Regions from separate parts of the Steroidobacter flavus genome, predicted to be linked through region 2. Evidence: riboswitches for the same ligand, from Rfam matches in the RefSeq annotation. Region 2 holds a riboswitch; each other region holds the start of a gene.
The links. A riboswitch is a leader RNA that binds a small molecule or an ion and turns the genes downstream of it on or off. The one in region 2 is predicted to bind cobalamin.
Positions count from the first base shown of each region.

Region 1 (3,494 bases), on a different contig from region 2:
TTGGCGTGAAGCAGCTCTTCGTTCAGCTCCCATCCGCGCGGCGGCTGCGGACCCACGAAGATCTTGCCGAAGCGCAGGCCCGGCAGCACCAGCTTGCCTTTGTTCACCATCACGTTGCCGGGGATCTCTCCCCAGCCGCGCAAGCCTTCGACGCCCGTCGCTGCAATCGCGCGAGTCAGTTTGTCGACGGTCGCTTCGTTGCCGCCTTTGGTGAGCTGAGTTTCATACGCAGCCTGCAGCTGCTTGACCAGATCGAGTGCGCGATCGCGTGCCGGATGCTGAGCGCCTTCGAGCAAATGTTCGATCTCATGCAGCGTTCGAGTGATCTGACCGCGCGCATGCTGAGGCAATCGAGCCGCCTGTGCCGCCTGAACATTCGCCTGCAGAAACGCCAGCGGACCGCCGGTCATTTCCTTCTGCAACGGTTGAGGCATCGTTGCAAACCATTTGCCGTACTGTTCCGCGCTGACGTTGGTGACGCGCGTCGCCATCGAGCGCAGCACATCGCCTTGCTCGGGAAGATTCACGCCATCCTGCTGCAGCTTCTCGAGCAATTCCGCCGACGATGCGGGCAACGGCCCGGTGTCATAGCCTTCACGCTTCAGCGCTCGCAGGATTTCCAGCAATGAGGCGGGGACGTCGAGATTGTCGGCACCGATATTGTGACGGCCCGGCGGATGGTTGTAGTAAACGATGGCGACGCGCTTGTCTGCGTTCTTGGTCTGTTGCAAACGAGTCCAGCGTTCGATTCGCGCCGTCATCTGTTCCACTTGTGACGGAATGGCCGCGGTTCGCGTCACCGCGATGCCTGTAAGCGAATCCAACTGAGCGGCGGCTGCGGCAGCAACGACGATCGGCTGACTGATTCCCTGCAGCTCGGGCATGGCCACGCGGTAGTAAACACTGTCCCAAGCCAGCCCTTGCTCGGACATGCGCCAGCCTTCCGCTGTCACATCGTGCAGTCGAAGCGCCTTGAGCACGGGCACATCGAGCTGCTCGAGCCGACGCGTCGCCTCTGCTCGATCGCTGCTGCCGCCGATGATGAAATCCTGCACGGACACGACCGCACCCAAGCGAGCGCCAACCTTGTTGCCAATCACTCCGAGCGCATCGCTGCTCGGCCGGCCCCAACCGGCAAGCACAGTGAGACAATCCAACGCTCGCGCATTCAACGAACGGCAGATCGCTTCGCTCAACGTCACATCGGCGTGTTGATCCTCGAGCACGGCCACCACGCGTTTGTCGCCAACAATGCGCAATGTTTCAGCCGTCGACCATTCGCCGCGATAGTGAAAGCGCATGGGCAATGCGTCTTCGACCGGCTTGACCGCCGCCGCAGCCGCCTTGTCTTGCTCGGACAGCATCAGCGCCAGCAGTGAGATCAAGTTGGACTCGCCGCGGTTCTGCCAGTACGCACGAGCTTGAATCCAAGGCGCGAGTTGCGGATGGCGCTGAACAGCAGCAGCGACAGCTTCCGCACCGGCATCTTTCTCAGCCGTCAACGACGAGAGCTCCGCGTAGCGCGGATCTTCATCGACAAACAAACGTTTGGCACGCCAGCGACTTTGCCGTCCGAGCCCGGGATCGCCGGCCACCGCGATGATCTCCTTCGCGCGCGTGGTTGCGAGCTGTGCTTGAATGCGCTGAGCGGTTTCTTTGAACACCGTCGCGAGCAACAACGTGTCGGCCTCGCCGATCAGCTCTTGCAACTGAGCATCGCTGAGCGCGTCGACCTGCGCCGTCGTGCGGAAGATCAGTCGATGATTGGGCAGGCGCTGGTTGAAATCGCGCGCGGCCTGCGCGAGGTCGCCCGAGTTGCGCTCGGAAACGACAGCAACCAAGGTCGCCGCGGGCAGCTCGGCGGCGAAACAGGCAAGGATCAGGCAACACAGTCCGCTAAACCAACGGACGAGAGAATGAGACTGCGATCGCACGGCGGGACCCACAGAAGCTGACGCACCACACGGTGCGATGGCCTTCAGGCACCGCTCCGTGAACCTGTCGCCGCTGCAGGAATTCCCGCTCGCTCAGCACACCCCGGCTGCACGAAAGACGACCGCGACAAGCTGGTCTCCTGGCTTGCGGCTTACAGCCTGCGCATCACCTTCCCAGGCCTTCAGCCCAGTGGTTGCTCCTCACATTCGGGAGCTTCGATGGCGGCACCGCTTACAGTTGCGGGGGCAGCCCGGGTGTTGCACCCGGTTCCCATGACATGTCGTTCGCGCGACACCTTGCGCGAAAACCCTCGAGTCGTCAATCAACCGGCACGGAAGCTCTTGATGGGCACGGCAATTCCGGCAACCACCAATGTCACTTGATCGCAGGCGGCCGCCAGCATCTGGTTCAATCGCCCCTGTTCGTCCTGAAAACGCCGCGCGACCGGCGCCAGCGGCACGATGCCCATGCCGACCTCATTGGAGATCAACAACACCTCAACGCGCGCTAATGACAGCCATTGCAGGAATTTATCGCGCTCGGCTTCCCAGGTCGGCAACGGCGCGGTCGGCGCATCTTCGCGAAAATCCTGAAGCAACGCGTTCGACAGCCACAAGGTCATGCAGTCGATGACCACGATGTTCGATGACTCCTCCCCGGGTAACGCTTGCGCAAGACCGGTCGGTGCTTCTAAGGTGCGCCACGTTGCCGGCCGCTCCGCCCGATGTAACGAGATGCGATGCTGCATCTCCTGATCGAGCGCCTGCGCCGTGGCAACATAGGTGACATTCACGCCGCGCGCCGCCGACAGCGATTTCGCCAGCGCGATGGCATGAGCGGTCTTCCCCGAACGCGCCCCGCCGATGATCAGGCGTCGCCCGACCGAAGCCCGCTCACCCGATTTGTCATGCTCGACCATAGCCCGCACTCACCGTTCAGATGCAGTCATGATAACCAACGCCACCTTGCAACGCCGACTCGATACGCGCACCAAGCCCCAGGGCTCGCTCGGCGCGCTGGAAACGCTGGCGGTGCGCATCGGCCTGGCGCTCGACACTGAAACCCCGGTGTTCCGCGCGCCGCAAATGTTTGTATTCGCCGGCGACCACGGCATCGCCACCGACGGCGTCAGCGCTTACCCACAGGCGGTCACCGCGCAGATGCTGCTGAACTATCTCCAAGGGGGCGCGGCTATCAATGTGTTGGCACGTCGGCACGACATCGCGTTGCGCGTCGTCGATGCGGGTGTGGCCAGCGACATTGGCGAACACGCTGGGCTCGTCGCCCGCGCGGTGGCCCGGAGCACTCGTAACTATCGCGTCGAGCCCGCGATGACGCAAGCTCAGTGTACGCAGGCACTCGACACCGGCCGCGCGCTGGCCCAAGCCGCATTGAGCGAAGGCTCGAACGCACTGCTGTTTGGTGAGATGGGCATCGGCAACACGGCCAGCGCATCGATGCTGTTGCATCGGCGGACGGGCTGGTCGTTGGAAGATTGTGTCGGTCGTGGCACGGGCCTCGACGATGTCGGACTGGCTCGCAAGCGCGAACGATTGGCC
Region 1 covers NZ_JBHSDU010000003.1:2,931,689-2,935,182, reverse strand. The annotation lists gene ACFPN2_RS18430 (cobaltochelatase subunit CobN) at 1-1,934, opposite strand, end outside; cobalamin riboswitch at 2,048-2,249, opposite strand; gene cobU (bifunctional adenosylcobinamide kinase/adenosylcobinamide-phosphate guanylyltransferase) at 2,258-2,854, opposite strand; gene cobT (nicotinate-nucleotide--dimethylbenzimidazole phosphoribosyltransferase) at 2,883-3,494, shown strand, end outside.
Region 1: it holds a riboswitch for cobalamin, as region 2 does, so the genes downstream of both, ACFPN2_RS18430 (cobaltochelatase subunit CobN) here and ACFPN2_RS31435 (TonB-dependent receptor) in region 2, are expected to answer to the same signal.

Region 2 (3,494 bases):
ACAGCTGCCGCTTGAAGCTCATGGCGTCAGAACGAGTACTTCATACCGAGCTCGACGCTGCGCGGATCGGCGAGCCTCACCATCAAACCGCTGCCCGAGGCCCACTCGGCGTACTCTTCGTCGCTCAGGTTGCGCCCGCGCAGGACGATCTGTGCGTCGTTCCAGCGATAACCCACGCTGGCATCGAAGGTCGTGTATGCGTCGAGCTGGATGCCGTTGTTGGTATTGGCCTGCCGCTCGCCCACGTGACGCGCACCGGCAGTGAACTCCCAATCGCCCAACGGCTTCACGATGAACAGGCCCGCGACGAACTTCGCCACGTTCGCCGGAGTGTTGCCCTCGCGAGAGAGGACGCCGCCGTTCGTGAGATTCTCGAAGAAGTCTTCGTACTCCGCCTTCCAGGTCCAGGCGGCGTGCGTATCGATTCGAAACTCTCCCGGCAACGTGAACGCCACGGCAAGCTCGGCGCCTTGCGACACTTGCTTCCCGATCTGAGAGCTGACGCGGTCCGCATTCGTCGTCAGCACATCCTTCTTCTCGATATCGAACAGCGCGAGCGTCAGGTCCGTGCCATGAACGGACGCCTTGGCCCCCACTTCGTATTGAGCGCCCTTCTGCAGGCTGAAGTTGTCCTGAGTCACCGTGAGACTCACCAGCTGCGACACCGGCTGAGCGGCGCGACTGTAGCTGGCGTACAGATTCAGCGCATCGCTCGCCTCGAAGATCACACCGAGCCGACCGGTGATTGGATCGTACGATTTGGTGTATGGATCGAGACCGACATACGACTTGCGTTCCACATCGATCTGCTCGTAGCGCAAGCCGCCGACCACCTTCAAGCGCTGCACCGGCTCGTAAATGTTTTCAACGTAGACCGCCGCGTTCTCAGTCGTCACCTTCACCGTGCGCTGATAGTGCACGTCCGGGCCGTAGCCTCGATCGAAGCCGACCAGCGGCACATTGGCCGGCGTCGGCGACGCTGGCAGAGTCTGTCCGCTGTTACGGATCTGCTCGTTATTATCGTAGAGCGCGCCGATCAGGAACGTGTTCGGCCGACCCGCCAGCGTGCCGCTCCAACGCAAATCCACGCGATTGCCGATCTGCAGGTCGTTGCGATAGATCAGGAAGAAACTGCCGCGCTCGACCAGCTGAGACGCGGGGTTCCACACCGTACTCTCGGTGTTCCGCCAGTCCATGTGCTGAGTGGCAACGTAAGTCTCGTTACGCAACGTCCAGCGCTCGGACAGGTTGGAATCGACGATGAACCGCGTGAACGAGTTGTCGGCCTTCGACCAGTTGTCGATGTTGTCGTAGCTGAGACGACGTGTGCGCCCATCGATGCGAGCATTCACCAGTCGATCGGTCGCGCTGTTTGCACGCCGCACCGCCTGCGCACCGGTCTGATCGATGACCGCATCGTAAACCAGCGGTGTACCGTAATAACTGCTGACGCTGTCCTTCAGGAACGTGCTCTGCAAAGTGAGTGTCGTGTCGTCGGTGGCGTCGTAGCGTAAGGCGGCGGCGGCGGCGGTGTAGTCATAACCGCTGTCATCGACGTAGCCATCGGATTGCGTCTGCGAAACATCGAAGCGGTAGTAGAGCTTGTCGACGCCCGATGGGCCGCCCACGCCAAAGCCGGTGCGATAAGTATTCCACGAGCCGACGGTGGCCATGATTTCCGCTTTGGTGGTGTCGTCGGGCAACTTGGAAACGTAGTTGATCGCGCCACCGACCGCGCCTTCGCCATACAGCAGCGAGGCCGGGCCTTTGAGCACTTCGATGCGCTCGAACAGAAAGCTGTCGAGCGGGCGCGACGACTGCGAGGCGGTGTTCTGGCGGATGCCATCGCGCATGACAGTGATGTCGTTGCCAGAGAATCCGCGCGTCGCGTAGTTCGGAATCGAGCCGACCGACGTGCCGCCGGTCATGCCGACAGCGCTTTCGATGGCTTCCATGGCGGTTCGCGCACCGCGCAGTTGGATCAATTCATGTGAGATCACCGAAACGCTGGCCGGCAGATCGAATGCATCGATGCCGAGTCGCGAGCCCGTGAGCACTGGCTCATCGAGCACGACCGTGCTGCGCTCCCGCTGTCCTTCGACCACGATCGACTCGGTCTCATCCGCCTTGCGGTCGGTCGCACTCGCCTGCAGCGCCACCGCCAGCATTCCCAAACCGCTCGCCCAGCGGGCGACCCCGTGTTTGCTCACAATTGCCTCGCTTATTGGTTTTATCCAGCCTGTGCACAGAGCGCACCGGCCGCCAGTTATTTACGGTTACGAGGCCGCCTGCCCGCGTTAACAAACGCGCGAGCACGTCATCGATGGAAAAAATGGAATAACGGAAGGCGCGATTCGCCGGCGAACGCAGCGACGCGAACATCCGCCAGCCCCTTCCCACGAGAGCCCGACAGCCTGTGCGCGCCTGTAACAGCGCGCGATCCTCGGCAGGTCTTCGGGCTCATGGGCTTCGGCGTGTGCCGACCTACTTGGCGCTGCTTCCCAGGCAAAAGCCCAGTGCTGTGTGCGCCGTTCGTTCCCAATTACCGCTGCGGGGCAGCCCCGGAATGCACGCTGACAGCGTGGGCACCGGGTTCCCTTTTCAGCCCGCTCTTCGGGGAGCAGGCACCGTGGACGGGGCGCACGATATTGCGCTTTGCCGGAAGCGTCAACCGTTACACGCGGCGCTTATGGCGTTAATAACGGTTTCGTAACGACGTTAACCGATGTTTTCTGAGCCGTTAACGTGGCCATTACACCGGCCCGCTTGGGTGAGTGTCCATGGATAACCAAAGGCACTGCCGACCGGCCCGATCCGATCGCTAGAGTTCGCGCCGCTTTGCTGTAAACGAGAGATCGAGCATGCCTGCCTCACGTCGTACCGTCCTTGCCGCGGCCGGAGCCGCCCTCGCCTCACTCGATGCCACCGCGATACCGGTCGATGACACGGTCCGCGAGCTCATCAAACTTTCCGAAGAGTCCAACGCGACCCTGCTGCGTGGGGACATCGACCGATACCAGGAGCTCATTTCCCTGACCGACGACTTCACCATCATGGCCCCGTTCGGCGGCAAACCGACGCGTCGTATCGATCTCACCGCCGAGCGCATGCAGGCCATGGGCCGCTTCTTCAAGAACGGCACCCTGGAACAGGAAGTGATCGCCGCCTACGGCTCGCCGGACATGGTGGTGCTCGCGCTCATCGAACGAGCCCAGGTGGAAGTCGGCGGTTTGCCATCGCAGCCCTGGGCGCTACGGGTCACGCTGGTCTATCGGCGGGAAGGAAAGGAGTGGCGGCTGGCGCATCGACACGCCGATCCCCTCGTGGCAGGCATCACCCTGGAGCAATCAGCCGCGCTTGCTCGTGGCTGAAGCGTCGTCGAACACCGTTCGTCCGCCATACTCGGCGGCATGCGCGCGTTCTTCCGAGATGAACGCATCGAAGCTCGGGCCGGCGACGCGCCCTTCGAGGGCCCGAGCTTGAGCGTCGAGCTG
Region 2 covers NZ_JBHSDU010000015.1:830,114-833,607, forward strand. The annotation lists gene ACFPN2_RS31430 (PepSY domain-containing protein) at 1-22, opposite strand, end outside; gene ACFPN2_RS31435 (TonB-dependent receptor) at 27-2,210, opposite strand; cobalamin riboswitch at 2,429-2,647, opposite strand; gene ACFPN2_RS31440 (nuclear transport factor 2 family protein) at 2,862-3,371, shown strand; gene ACFPN2_RS31445 (DUF763 domain-containing protein) at 3,348-3,494, opposite strand, start outside.

Region 3 (3,494 bases), 520 kb from region 2:
GTCTTCGCGGCCACCAGGGCATTGAGAATGGCCTCCTCCGTCGCCTGAACCACGCCCTCGAACAGCGGATTCAACAGCGGATTTGGATACGTCTCGACCGAGATCTTCTCCATCTGCATGCTATTCAGTTGCGGATTGGCCGTCGAGAACGCCATGAAAATATCGCCTGAGCTTTCGCGGCTGATATCGCCGAGGCGCCCCATCGCGTGGCCCGGCCGCTTGGCCAAGCGCTTGAGTTGATGGGGTAAGAGCGGCGCGTCGGTGGCGATCACGACGATCATCGAGCCGTCGCCTGGCTTATCGTCAGGCCGCGCATTGCAGGCGGGCACTTTGTCGTTGGGCGCAGGGGTCGCCGTGCACGGAGCGTAATTCTTGTTGAGCTCCTGACCTACCGCGGCACCGGCAATGCGCAGATCGGTCTGCACGCCGAAGTTACATTGGACCAGCACGCCGACGGTGTACTGGCCGATGGGCGTAGTGACGATACGCGACGACGTGCCGATGCCGCCTTTGAAGCCGAAGCAGACCATGCCCGTGCCGCCGCCGACCGCCCCTTCGAGCACTGGTCCGGACTTGGCGATCTTCAACGCTTCCAGCGCGTGCTCGCTCTTCACGTGGAAACCGTCGGTGTCATTGAGGAAGCCGTCGTAGGTCTCTGCCACCATCGGCGTGAACCACGAGCCCGGCCATTTGTGATCCACGATCCAGCCAACCACCGCGTCGCGCACGACGCCGACGCTGTGAGTATTGGTGATCATGATCGGGCCATCGAGATAACCGCGCTCTTCCAACCACACGGTGCCGGTCATCTCGCCGGCGGCGTTGCTGGTGTTCCAGGCGGCGTACACCGGCGCGGTCGAGTTCTTACCGCGTGGGATGATCGCTGTGACACCGGTGCGCACCGGCCCCTTGCCTCGCTGAAGTGCGCCGTCGCCTTTGATCAACGTCACATGGCCCACTTCCACACCCTGCACGTCGGTGATCGCGTTGAGTGCTCCGGGCTTGCCTTGCAACTGGATGCCTATGTCCCGAGCGCGCGGCCCCTCCGCGAGGGCGATGCTTGAAACGGCGAACAAACAAACAGACGTCAGAGCCAGCGAGCGTCGAATCATCTTGTTCTCCCCTGTCGTTGGACGATGGATTGTGCTCGGTCCCCATCGCCGTGCCCATAAATTCTTGTAATACCCGGCATACGGATTCGTTGCTTGACCGGTGCGCGGTTCGCCCGCATTCTTGGCGTCGCGTCGAGTTCCCACGCCAGTGGGATTAAAACGGGAACCGGGATAGACCCGGGCTGCCCCCGCAACTGTAAACGGTGTTGGCCGCGCTAAAAGCCACTGAGCCTCGAGGCTTGGGAAGGTGGCGCGGCAGTAAGCCGAAAGCCAGGAGACCTGCTCGCCGCCGTCGTCCATTCATCGGCCGGGGTGCGCCGAGTGAACGGGAGTTCCCGAGTGACGACCGGTGTGGGTCGCGCTCGCCAGCGAGGCGATCCCATGTGTCTTCGCTTTGCATTGGAACTCGTCACATGAGCGCTGCTATTACCGATCCGTTCACTCGTCACGGTGCCCACCTGGGCATCGCGCGCAGCCTATGGCCGGACGCGCCGAAGCCGTGGATCGACCTGTCGACCGCGATCAATCCCAATCCCTATCCGGCCCCTCACCCCAGCGCGCAAGCTCGGGCCCGGTTGCCCGATCCACAGGAGCTGCAGAATCTCGAAGCCGCCGCGGCCCGTGCCTTTGGCGTCGACGATCCCGATCGCATCCTCGCCACGGCCGGCTCCGAAACCGTTGTGAGATTCCTGCCTCACGCGCTGCCTGCGGTGACCGCGGCCTGCATCGTGTGGCCCACCTACTCTTCGCATACGGATATCTGGCAAAGCCTCGGTGTGCCGGTCGGCCGTGTCGCTGGCATTGAACGAGCGTCACTGACAGCGGGCACCGTCGTCACGCTCGTCAATCCCAACAGCCCGGACGGCGCGATGACGCCGCGTGAGCAGTTGCTCGAGGCGTACGACAAGATCGCCGAACACGAGGGCTTTCTCGTAATCGACGAAGCCTTCGCCGATGCCGATGCTTCCTGCAGCGTCGCTTCGTTGGCCGGCACCGAACGTTATCCGCGCATGATCGTGCTCCGCTCCTTCGGCAAGTTCTACGGATTGGCCGGCGTTCGTCTGGGTTTCATGATCGGTGCTCCGGCGCTGGTCAAACGGATTCGAACCGCGCTCGGCGATTGGCCCGTGGCCGCTGACGCAATCACCGCAGGACTCGCGGCATACAACGATCCGTTGTGGGCCGAACGCACTCGCATTCGATTGCGAAGCGCCACCCGCAAGCTCGATGCGCTGTTGATACGCAGCGGCTTCAGCATCGTCGGTGGCACCACGCTGTTTCGACTCGCGCACAGCGATCTCGCCCAGGCCCGCTTCAATCAATTGCTTCGCGCAGGCATCCTGGTCCGTCCATTCACTCACGATACCAAGCTGCTGCGATTCGGCCTGCCCCATGGGGACGCAGCCTGGCGGCGCCTGCGCGACACTTTGAGAGCCAGACCATGAGCTGGAATACCTGGTGGCTGTACTTCGTCACCGTCTTTTTGCTCTCGGGCGCGCCCGGTCCCAACATGCTTCACATCATGTCGCGGAGCGTGTCGCTTGGCGTGAATCGCGCCGTTCCCGCGATGCTCGGCTGTCTGGTGGCGCTGGTCCTGATGCTGGTGGGCTCGGCCCTTGGGCTTGGCGCCGTGTTGCTGGCGTCACCTAGAGTTTTCGAAGTACTGCAATACGTCGGCGCCGCCTATCTCATCTGGCTGGGAATCAAGGCATGGCGCGACGACAGTGCCGACGCGGACAACGGCGCGGCGACAGTGCCGTCCGTTGTGTTGACCAATCGGCAGATCTTCCAAACGGCGTTCGTCATTTCCATCAGCAATCCCAAACTGCTGCTGTTCGCGGCCGCCTTCCTGCCGCAGTTCGTGAATCCTTCCAGCCCGAAGATTCCGCAGTTCGCGGTGCTGGTGACGACTTTCTCGCTCTGCGAACTGTTTTGGTACGCGGTGTACGGCCTGGGCGGCAACCGCTTGCGTCACTACCTGTCACGACCCGGACTGCGACGGATGTTCGATCGATTGACCGGCGTGATGTTCGTCGGCTTCGGCATCATGCTGCTGCGGTTTCGTCCGCAGTCGTGAGCCGCCACTAACCGTAAGGCGTCGCGGCTTACTCCGCGCCCCGCGATCGGGCAGCTACTCTTCCGCACACAACAAACCGTACCGTGCGGAGAGAGAGCATGGATTCAGCTGCATACGTTCCTGCGTTCCTGGGTCTGCTCGGCGTTGCGGTGGGTGGACTGACTTCGTTCGCCAGCAGCTGGTTCACACAGCGCTGGCAGTTTCGCGAGAAACGCATCGAAGCCGTGCGCTCGCGGCGCGAGTTGCTGTTTTCTTCCTTCATCGAAGAGGCCACTCGCGTCTATGCCGACGCGCTCACTCATGAA
Region 3 covers NZ_JBHSDU010000015.1:1,348,469-1,351,962, forward strand. The annotation lists gene ACFPN2_RS33390 (DmpA family aminopeptidase) at 1-1,112, opposite strand, end outside; cobalamin riboswitch at 1,230-1,413, shown strand; gene ACFPN2_RS33395 (threonine-phosphate decarboxylase) at 1,526-2,557, shown strand; gene ACFPN2_RS33400 (LysE family translocator) at 2,554-3,189, shown strand; gene ACFPN2_RS33405 (hypothetical protein) at 3,288-3,494, shown strand, end outside.
Region 3: it holds a riboswitch for cobalamin, as region 2 does, so the genes downstream of both, ACFPN2_RS33395 (threonine-phosphate decarboxylase) here and ACFPN2_RS31435 (TonB-dependent receptor) in region 2, are expected to answer to the same signal.

Region 4 (3,494 bases), on a different contig from region 2:
GGTCCCAACTCGCGCGCCAGTTCCATGGACGTCCGCAACGCTTGGAAATAAATCGTCTCGGCGATGCGCGTCGACAGTTCCTTCGCTTGCGCGCTGTCGAACGCCATGCGCAGCTGGAAAAACACATCCTGCAAGCCCATCACACCCAGCCCGACCGGGCGCCAGCGCATATTCGAGGCACGGGCCGTGGCGATCGGATAGAAGTTCAGATCGATGACCCGGTCCAGCTGACGCACGGCCGTCTGCACGGTTTGCGCCAGCTTGTCGAAGTCGAATGCACCGTCGATCACGTGACGGCCGAGATTGATCGAGCCCAGGTTGCACACCGCAGTCTCGTCATCGCTGGTGACCTCGAGGATCTCGGTGCATAGATTCGACAGATGAATCGTATTGCCGGCGCGTGCCGTCTGATTGCCCGCGCGGTTGCACTTGTCCTTGAAGGTCATCCAGCCGTTGCCAGTCTGCGCCAGGGTGCGCATCATGCGGGCATACAAGTCGCGTGCACGCACAGACTTTCGTGCGAGCCCTTGCGCTTCGGCCTGAGTGTAAGCCGCATCGAACGCCTCGCCCCACAGGTCCGGCAGCTGCGGCACATCCTTCGGATCGAACAGCGACCACATCTCATCCGCCTCCACGCGACGCATGAACAGATCGCAAATCCAGTTCGCCAGATTGATGTGATGAGTACGGCGGCCTTCGTCGCCCGTGTTGTCGCGCAGTTCGAGGAAGGCTTCGACGTCGGCATGCCATGGCTCGAGATACACACAAGCCGCGCCTTTGCGCTTACCGCCCTGATTCACCGCCGCCACCGACGAGTCGAGTGTCTTCAACCACGGCACGATCCCATTCGAGAGACCGTTGGTCGCGCGAATCAGCGAGCCTTCCGAGCGCACGCGATGCCAGGCCACGCCGATGCCGCCGGAGAATTTCGACAGCAGCGCGATGTCCTTGTAACGATCGTAGATGGATTCGAGCGAATCGCCGGGCGAATCCAGCAGGAAACAGCTCGACAATTGTTCGTGGCGCGTGCCGGCGTTGAACAGCGTCGGCGAGCTGGGAATGTAGTCGAGCGATGAGAACACCTGATATAGGTCGATGGCCTCGTGCACGCTGGCGCTCAGCGCACAGGCAATGCGCAGCCAGAACTGTTGCGGCGACTCCAGCGCCAGCCGGCGCGTCGGGTGCTTCAACAAGTAGCGGTCGTACAGCGTCTTCAGACCGAAGTATTCGAACTCGTGGGTGCGACGCGCGTCGATGGCGTCGTTGAGCTTGCGGGCATTGCTCTCGACAAAGCTCATCACGCGCTCGTTGATCAGCCCGACATCGAAGCCCAGGCGAATCGATTGCGAGAACGAATAAACGCCCTGCCCCTGCACTTCCTTGTCGATGAAGCCCGCGAGCAGACGCGCCGCGAGACGCGAATACTCCGGCTCTTCGAACGTGAACGAAGCGGCCGTGCGGATCGACAGCTCATCCAGCTCGCGAGTGGTCGCGCCATCGTACAAGCCAGCAATCGTCTTCAGTGCGACGCGCATGGGATCGACCGCGTCGAGACCGTCGCCACAGCGCCCGACCGCACGAACGATCTTGTTCACGTCGACGGCTTCGCGCTCGCCGTTGCGCTTGGTGACTCGCATCTGGGTGCGAGCCGAGTGTGGAGGCGTTAAATGAAAATCGGTTTGAGCAGAGTCCAGGGTCGCCAGCATGTGTGTTGTTCCTCGAAGCGTCGCTCCCGCGAGCGAAATCGGGCGATCGAGGGAAAGACGGGAACAACGGAGCGAGGTCACTAGCGAACGCAGCGATCCGAACATCCGCCAGCCCTTTCCCACGAGAGCCCGACAGCCTGTGCGCGCCTGTGACGACGCGCGATCTTCGGCAGGTCTTCGGGCTCATGGGCTCCGGCGTGTGCCGACCTACTTGGCGCTGCTTCCCAGGCAAAAGCCCAGTGCTGTGTGCGCCGTTCGTTCCCAATTACCGCTGCGGGGCAGCTCCGGAATGTCACCGGATTCCCTTTTCAGCCTGCCCCACTGATCTTGGGGCAGGCACCGAGGATGGGCACAAGATATTGTGGTTTTCGCAAGGCGTCAACCTCGACTTGGGCCCAGGTCCAATAGTGCCGCCGCCGCTGAGGTGCCAACGTTCGACACTTTGAAAGGGCCGTCGCATGGACAACTCCCCCTCGAGCCGAATGATTCTTTGCATCGTCGGTGTCGCGCTCACGGCGATTGCTGGATGCGAAGCCACGTCGCATCGGGTCGGTCAAAATGCGACCGTGCAGTTCGGCGTCGTGCAAAACGCCCAGCAAGTCACCTTGGACTCGAACGCCGCCCAAGGCGCGCTCCTCGGCGGAACGATCGGCATCATTGCGAGCGGACGCGGTTCGGCGGCACGTGGCGCCGCCACCGGAGCTGTGGTCGGTGCTGCCGGCGCAGCCGCCACTCAAGGCAATCGCTCAGGCACTCAATACACTGTGCAAATGGCGGACGGCAGTTCCGTTCGCATCGTCAGCGATCAGCGCGAAATCAAGGTCAACGATTGCGTCGCCATCGAGCGGGTCGGCAGCAATGCAAACATTCGTCGCGCTTCATCGGACTACTGCGATCCAACCAACGCGCAGGCAGTCAGCCAGGTGAGCGATGCTGTGAGATCGGAGGCCGTCCATTGCGATACCGCGAAACAGGAGCTCGCGAAAGCAACGGATCAGCAGGCGGTGGATCTGGCCATTCGCAAAGTCGAGCTGTTGTGCGACGACTAACAAATGATAGTTCGCCGCGCGCTGCTGTCGGCGTGCAGCTACATTGTTGCAAATACAACAACCGGGTCGCCAATGACCGACGCAATTCGTGAATCCAGCCACGCGTCGATCTCCTAGAATTCTGCTCGTGATCGACGACACCTCCTCCCCGTACTCGAGTGCCACACTTTTTTCGGAGTCGCACGACGTTGCGAGCCCGATCCTCGCGCCTCGCAAACTACTGGCAGCGCTGATCGGTGGCGACCTGCTGTTCATCGTGCTGCATTGGTTGCACGTGCATACGAACCTGCTCACCTCGGAGCGCTGGTCCATCGCACGCGATCGCGGCTACGGCGAGATGTTTCAATATCTCAAGTACGCCGGCATCATGTTCGCGCTCAGCCAGTTGTTTCGGAAAACCCGCCTTCCTGTGCTGCTGCTCTGGATCGGGGTGTATGGCTTCCTGTTGCTCGACGACTCAATGCGCATTCATGAGCGCATCGGGCTCGACCTGGTCGCGTGGGCGCACATTGCCGATTTCGGCGGCCTGAGGGGTCGCGACTGGGGCGAGCTGATCTATGCAACGATCGGCGGCGCGTTCCTCACGCCGGTGCTCGTGGTCGCATACATTCGCAGCTCATCGATGGCACGCGCCATCTCGATCAACATGGGCATTCTGCTGGCGGCGCTGCTGATGTTCGCGATCGGCGGCGATGCAATCCACCGCCTCCTCTCGACCACGGCGTTCGATGCCATGGCG
Region 4 covers NZ_JBHSDU010000014.1:791,843-795,336, forward strand. The annotation lists gene ACFPN2_RS26030 (ribonucleoside-diphosphate reductase subunit alpha) at 1-1,706, opposite strand, end outside; cobalamin riboswitch at 1,858-2,065, opposite strand; gene ACFPN2_RS26035 (hypothetical protein) at 2,165-2,755, shown strand; gene ACFPN2_RS26040 (hypothetical protein) at 2,883-3,494, shown strand, end outside.
Region 4: it holds a riboswitch for cobalamin, as region 2 does, so the genes downstream of both, ACFPN2_RS26030 (ribonucleoside-diphosphate reductase subunit alpha) here and ACFPN2_RS31435 (TonB-dependent receptor) in region 2, are expected to answer to the same signal.